2 linked regions of the Granulicella sibirica genome follow. The protein of the gene in region 2 interacts with the protein of the main gene of each other region in a pairwise test. Links are inferred from orthologs where the notes say so. Each region holds a gene or a part of one and is shown on either strand. Other genes may lie near its edges. The genes, in order: GRAN_RS02960 and GRAN_RS21085.

The links.
Region 1: the proteins of GRAN_RS21085 (region 2) and GRAN_RS02960 interact in binary tests that used the Escherichia coli proteins (3 or more experiments, as listed by UniProt). The link is inferred for Granulicella sibirica from one-to-one orthologs.

What each region holds. Positions count from the first base shown.
Region 1 is NZ_RDSM01000001.1:725,427-728,779, forward strand. What follows is about bases 261-3,294. They hold GRAN_RS02960 (penicillin-binding protein), read right to left. Parts: upstream 2,940-3,294; coding sequence 582-2,939; downstream 261-581. Other genes in these bases: GRAN_RS02955 (UDP-N-acetylmuramoyl-L-alanyl-D-glutamate--2,6-diaminopimelate ligase), read right to left, coding at 261-542; ftsL (cell division protein FtsL), read right to left, coding at 2,975-3,294. In the rest of the region: more of GRAN_RS02955, read right to left, coding at 1-260; more of ftsL, read right to left, coding at 3,295-3,353. UniProt on the Escherichia coli protein: Essential cell division protein that catalyzes cross-linking of the peptidoglycan cell wall at the division septum. Required for localization of FtsN.
Region 2 is NZ_RDSM01000003.1:1,040,760-1,044,094, forward strand. The notes cover bases 258-3,273. They hold GRAN_RS21085 (transglycosylase domain-containing protein), read right to left. Parts: upstream 2,952-3,273; coding sequence 564-2,951; downstream 258-563. Other genes in these bases: GRAN_RS21080 (DoxX family protein), read left to right, coding at 258-399; GRAN_RS21090 (proline--tRNA ligase), read right to left, coding at 3,128-3,273. In the rest of the region: more of GRAN_RS21080, read left to right, coding at 55-257; more of GRAN_RS21090, read right to left, coding at 3,274-3,335. UniProt on the Escherichia coli protein: Cell wall formation. Synthesis of cross-linked peptidoglycan from the lipid intermediates.

The sequences.
Region 1 (3,353 bases), on a different replicon or contig from region 2:
ATGATCGTCTCCGTGGCGCCAGCGGCCACGCCATCCGCGAACGTCGCAAACAAATCGCGGGCCTCCGGAGTCGTGTGCTCGCTTGATCTCACCTCGTCGGCAACATGAGTCTCGATGGTTCCGATTAGAACACAGGTGCGCCCGGCGCTCTTGAGAAACTGCTCGAGCAGATACGCGGTCGTCGTCTTACCGTTCGTTCCAGTCACTGCGCTGATTGCAAGACGCTCTTCCGGGTGAGAGAAGACATTCGCCGCAACCTCCGCCAAAGCTCTGCGTCCATGCGAAACAAGAGCAACTGGGGAGATGGGTCGCGTCGAACGGTGGGCGTCGTATGCCTCACGAGAGTCGGTGACGATACCAGCAGCTCCTCTAGAGACTGCTATATCAATAAATCGATTGCCATCGGTGCTGCCGCCGCGCATGGCGACGAAGATGTCTCCGTGCTGAACACGTCGTGAATCGTACTCGACACCCGCGACCTGAACTGGGGCGTCGAACCGTTCGACGACGGTGACACCCTTCAGAGCTTCTGCCCACAACATCGGTATCCCCTGAGTCCTATGCTACGCTGACTCGCCTGTTCAGCGAGTGAATCGGACAACCACCTCGGTACCGACTGGAACCATTGCTCCCGCACTCGGAACCTGCTCGCGAGCCAGACCGCTCCCTACCGGCTCGATCCGGAGTCCGAGCGCACCGGCCTCTTCAACCACAGTCCGCAGACCCGCACCTGAAAACGAAGGAACGGCGACTCGCCTGGTCGAGTCCACCACGATGGCGTTGTGACCGATCGCCTGAACAGCGGGTGTGACCAGAGGAGCATGGAGCGGAGCGGTAAGGCCGGCCACAGCATCCGGCATCGTGGATGTCGTTCCACCATTCGCCTTGAAGGCAGCAAGCACCTTCGCAGGCAGCAGATCGATCACGCCTTTACTCCTCACCGGCGGCGTGTAAGGCCTCTCGGACGGCGTAGCCAGAGTCGCGTCGGCTAGCCTCTGCGTGGAAACGGGGTTCGCGTTATTCACAGGCTGGGCACGCAAAGGATCATCCGCGGGAAGGTTGTTGACCTCGGCGAACATGTCACTCAGATCGCCAGGATCGTTGATAGAATCAGCCACTTCCTCAACCGGTGCCTTCATGTCCTTCTTATTGCGCAGCGGTTGATCATGCGGAACGCCAAGATACTCGAGCACCTGTTGCGCGACTTCCGCAAACACGGGAGCGCTTGCCGCACCTCCGTAGTGGGAGACCTCAGACCCCGCGGTCGGCGTATCGATCACCACCGCGACAGCGATCGCCGGATTACTCACTGGCGCGAAACCCGCGAAGCTGGCCACAAGCTTCGTATGCGAATAAGTATGCGTAGCTACATCGATCTTCTGCGCCGTCCCCGTCTTACCCGCCGACGAGTAGCCATTCAGCTTCGCAAGCTTACCCGTGCCCGTCTCGACAGTCCCCTGCATCATCATGCGCATCTTAGCCGAGGTCAGCTCCCGGATCACCCGGTGAGCCCCGTCCGGCAGCGTGGCAGGAAGCTGATTCACCGGATGAAACGCAACGGGCTGAAGACGTGCATCGCCCTTCATCTCATCGGTCGATTGCATCAGGATGCGAGGAGGCATATAGACTCCTCCATTCGCGATGCTCGATACCATCGACACCAACTGCACCGGAGTAACGCCAACCTCCTGCCCGATCGACATAGACAGAATGCTCGTCGCGCCCCACTTTTTGGGAGGCCGCAGAAGTCCACGCGTCTCGCTCGGCAACTCGATACCTGACCGGTCGCCGAACCCGAAGCCCTTCATGTACTCGTAAAACTTTTCGTTCCCAACCTTCAGCGCCATCTTCGCCGCACCCACGTCGCTCGAGTGCTCGAGAGCATACTGCACCGTGACGCGGCCGAAGTGATCGCTCTTATCGTCGTGCAACGTCCGTCCGTACATAGTCATCGCCCCACCCTGGCAATCGACGATATCCGTCGGCTCAACTCCCGCCGAATCCAGCGCCGCTGAATAAGTAACCAGCTTGAACACAGATCCGGGCTCATACACATCGCTCACCGCAAGGTTCTGCAGAACGCTCGCGTCCATGTGCTTCTGATCATTCGGATTGAACCGCGGCGAAACGGCCAGCGCGAGAATATGCCCGGTATGCGGGTCCTGCACGACAACCGTGCCATGCAGCGCCTTGACCTTCTCCACCTGAGCATCGAGCGCCCGTTCCGCCATGTATTGAATATTCGCGTCGATCGACAGAACGAGATTCTCGCCCGGCAGTGGTTCCCGTTCATCCGAGTCGAGCACGTGGCGCTTCGCATCGAGCGCCGTCAGCATATGCCCGGGCGCTCCATGCATCTCGTCATCGAACTTCAGTTCCAGCCCTCCAAGCCCCGCATCTTCCGTCCCGACATATCCAAGCACCTGCGCCAGCAGATCATTATTCGGGTAAAACCGCTTGAACTCCTTCTGCGTGTAAATGCCCTTGAGATTCAACTCACGAATCCGCGTCGCGGTATCCGCATCCACTCGCCGGGCCACCCAGGCAAAGTTCCTCGAAGCATTGAAGCGCGCAAGCATCTGTTGCTGCGAGGTGAAGTTATCCGTGGGGTCCGCGTGAACGATCTTGGCGAGTATCTCCGCCGCGCTCCCACGATTCTCTCCAAGCTCCGAAGGCACGGCATAGATTGAGTCCACCAGCACAGTCATCGCAAGCTCACGCAGATTGCGGTCGTACAGCACACCGCGCCGCGGAGCTACTTCGAACGTCCTCTGCTGCTGCAGCGCCGCCCGATGCACCCAGTCCTGCCGCTTCACCACCTGCAGCCAAGTCAGCCTAAGTCCGATAACTCCCGCCCAGCCGCAAAAAAACAACGCCACGTAGGCGAAGCGGATCCTCCGTATCGGAGCCGTCAACGTCTGCCGTGGCGCCTGCTTCATCCTCATACCAACTCCCACCAAGCCCAAAGATAGTGCTACTGCATCACCGGTGCCGAAGCCTGCGCCAGCACAGGCGCATTCTGCATGCTGCCGTCCGGACGCACAACCTGTCCAGGCTGAGGAACATCAAGTCCAAGTTGCTTTGCAATCCGGTCAATCCGGCCCGGATCGGTCAACTGCGCCTCCGTCAAGCGAAGCTGCCTGTTCTCTTCCCGCAGAGCCTCGACCTGCTGTTTCTGGCTCTCCACGTGATAGCCCACTTCAATCGCCGAGAAGTGCTGCCAGACATACACCATCACCAACAGAAACAAGATCCCCATCACAGCCGAGAAGCTCCGCATTTCGCGGCGTCGTTCCGGATCGTCCGCCTTCACAATCCGGCTGTTATCAATGTGCTTGGCAAAGAAGACCTCA
Region 2 (3,335 bases):
TGTAACGATCGGCGGTGGGCTCTGGCCTGCCGCCGATTTTCTTTTGAGGTGGTGATGGGGCGGTATTTGTTCGGAGTGCTGTTCGTGGTGGCGGGGGTGATGCACTTTGTGCTGCCGAAGGTCTATGCGAGCATCATGCCTCCGATGCTCCCGGGGCCGGTTTTGCTGGTGTATGTGAGCGGGGTGGCGGAGATTCTAGGTGGAGTCGGGGTGATGGTGCCGACGACGCGGAAGATGGCTGCGTGGGGGTTGGTGGCTCTGCTGATTGCTGTCTGGCCGGCGAATCTGGAGATGGCGATGCATCCGGAGAGGTTTGCTTCGGTTCCGGGGTGGGCGCTCTGGGTCAGGCTGCCGCTGCAATTGCCGTTGATCTGGTGGGCTTGGGTTTATACGCGCTGATTGGCGGGACGAACGAGGGCACTGCCGGGCTTCTTGCGTTCCCACCTTAGGCGCGGTGTTGCTGCGCCGAAGATGGGGCTCCCTCTGGTGTGGAGAGGGAAGGAAGACAAGACAGACGCAGATTCCCTTCGGGAATGACAGCCAAAAAGACAAATGCTTCGGGATCAGCGGGGGACGGGTGGTGGTGGGGGAGTCGTGGTGTTGAAGAGGTCCTGGATGAGGCTTTGGGGAGACTGGGTCATGCGGCTACAGGTGGATTGGGGGGCGGTGCCGTCGAGGAAGGCCACGGTGTAGTCCTTGGGGCAGCTTGAGTCGGCGAGGAGATTGGTTTCGCGGTCGAGGCGGTAGTTGGTTACACCCGTGGGCGGTGTGAAGGGCTTGGTGTCGGAGTACTGGGGGAGCTTGATGGCGCGGGTCATGAACTCGGCCCAGAGAGGGGCGGCGGCTTTGGCTCCCTCTAGGTTGACGTTGGTGTAGTCGTCGTTGCCGACCCAGATGATGCAGAGGAGGCTGGAGGTGTAGCCGGCGAACCAGGCGTCGTGGGAGGTTCCGGTTTTGCCAGCGGCGGGGACGTTGAAGCCCTGGGCTCGGACGGCGGAGGCGGTGCCGCGGTTGATGACGCCTTCGAGAAGGGACTGGGTGAGGAAGGAGACGCGGGGGTCGAGGACCTGTTTGGCTTCGGGGGCGAAGTCGGCGACGATGTCTCCGTTGTTGTTGCGGACGCTGGCGAGTGCCCATGGCTTGAGGTGGACGCCGTTGTTGGCGAAGACGGTGTAGGCACCGGCCATGTCGATGGGGCTGGCGGAGTAGGTGCCGATGGCAACCGATGGGGTGCCTTTGGCGTCGGTGATTCCGGCGGTGCGGGCGAGGGCGGCGACGTTGCCGTAGCCGACCTTTTGCGCGAGGGCGATGGTGGCGATGTTGAGCGAGTGGGCGAGGGCGTCGGCGGCGGTGACCATGCCGGGGAACTCGCCGTGCTTGAAGTTATCCGGGGTGTAGGACTTGCCGTCGTAGACGAAGTCCTGGGAATCGTCGTTGATCTTGGTGACGGCGGTGAAGACGCCGGACTCGTCGAGCGAGGTGCCGTTCAGGGAGGTGTTGAAGGCGGTGGCGTAGACGAAGGGCTTGAAGATGGAGCCGGTGGGGCGCATGGCGTTGCCGTGATTGAGCTGCGAGACGCCGTAGTTGCGGCCGCCGATGAGGGCCAGGATCTGGCCGGTGTGGGGATTGAGGGCGATGAGGGAGACCTGCGGGTAGTTGACGGGGCCGGAGTGTCTTTTTGCCTCGGCGCGGACGAGGTCGTCGACGTGGCGCATGCCGATCTCGACGGCTTCGGAGGCTACGCGCTGGAGTTCGGGGTCGAGCGAGGTGTAGATACGGAGGCTCTGGTGGGAGAGATCCTGATCGCCGATACGCTGGACGAGCTGGTCGTGGACGAGGTCGACGAAGTAGGGTGCTTCAGAGGCGTCGACGTTGGGCGGCGCGAGGCGGAGAGGCTCGGCCTTGGCGCGGGAGGCTTCGTCGGCGGTGATGGAGCCGGTTTCAACCATGGAATCGAGGACGACGTTGCGGCGTTCGAGGGCGCGGTCCGGGTGGCGGTAGGGGTTGCGGCGGTTGGGGTTCTGGATGAGGCCGGCGAGGGTGGCGCACTGAGCGAGATCGAGCTGGCCAATGGGCTTGCCGAAGAAGGCCTGCGAGGCCTCTCCAAAGCCGTTGATAGCGAAAGAGCCGCGCTGACCGATGTTGATCTCGTTGGCGTACATCTCGAAGATCTGCTGTTTGGTGAAGTGGGCTTCGAGCTGCAGGGTGATGAAGAGTTCCTTGATCTTGCGGGTGAAGACCTTGTCGCGGGAGAGGAAGAAGTTCTTGGCGAGCTGCTGCGTGAGGGTCGAGCCGCCGCAGGTCATGTGGTGCTGGACGAGATCTTCGAAGCCACACTTGGCGATGCGGACGAAGTTGATGCCGGAGTGCTCGAAGAAGCGGCGGTCTTCGATGGAGGTGACGGCCTGGACGAGGTGGGGGGGGATCTCTTTGTAGGTGACGAGGCGGCGCTTGCCGCGGCCCTTGTCTTCGGAGAGAGCGGTGATGAGGAGGGGTTCGAGCTCGTAAGAGCGGAGGGCTACGCCATTTTCGGCGGTGATGGTCTGGACGGTGTCGCCAGAGGTGTTGATGGTGGCGCCGTCGGTGGAGTGGAAGGACTCGGGGCCGGGCTTGATGAGGATGTTGTCGCCGTTGACTTCAAAGGAGCCGAGCTGGGCGTTGGAGTTGTAGCCTGCGGTGCGGAGGCTGCGGGCGATGTAGTCGACGGTGAGCTTCTGGCCGATGCGGATCTCGCGGGGAGCGGCGTAGATCTGCGCGACGGAGGCGAAGATGGGGCCGGAGGCGAAGCGGTCGTCGACGACCTTCTGGTACTTGGAGTAGTAGAAGGCGAAGAGGCCGACGCAGATGAGGAGGCAGGCGAGGATGATGAGGAGGACGCCGCGTCCGAGGCCGCGAAAGAAGCCGCGGCGGTTCGCCCTGGCGGTTGGACCGTACTTGAGTTTGACTGCCAAGGGCGTACCTCAGGGGCTAAGGCCCCGCGTTTGAATCTGGGAGCTTATGGCACGGCCGAGGCCGTGCCTCTAAGCAGAACATACCGGTGGTACGGCGACGCGTGATTCGAGCTTTCTGGGTAACCCGCCTTAGGCGCGATGAGGCGGCGCCGAAGGTGGGGCACCGGGATGTCCGCTTACGTCTTCATGGCGGCGGCGAGATGTTTGGCTGCCTCCTCTAGCGGGAGGTCGAGGTTGCGGTTGAGAAGGCGGTCGAGCAGCTCGATTTTGCCTTCGGCGACTCCGCGGCCGATGTTGATACGGTATGGGATGCCGATAAGGTCCGCGTCTTTGAATTTGACTCCGGCTCGTTCGTCACGGTCATCAAGAAGCACATCAAAACCG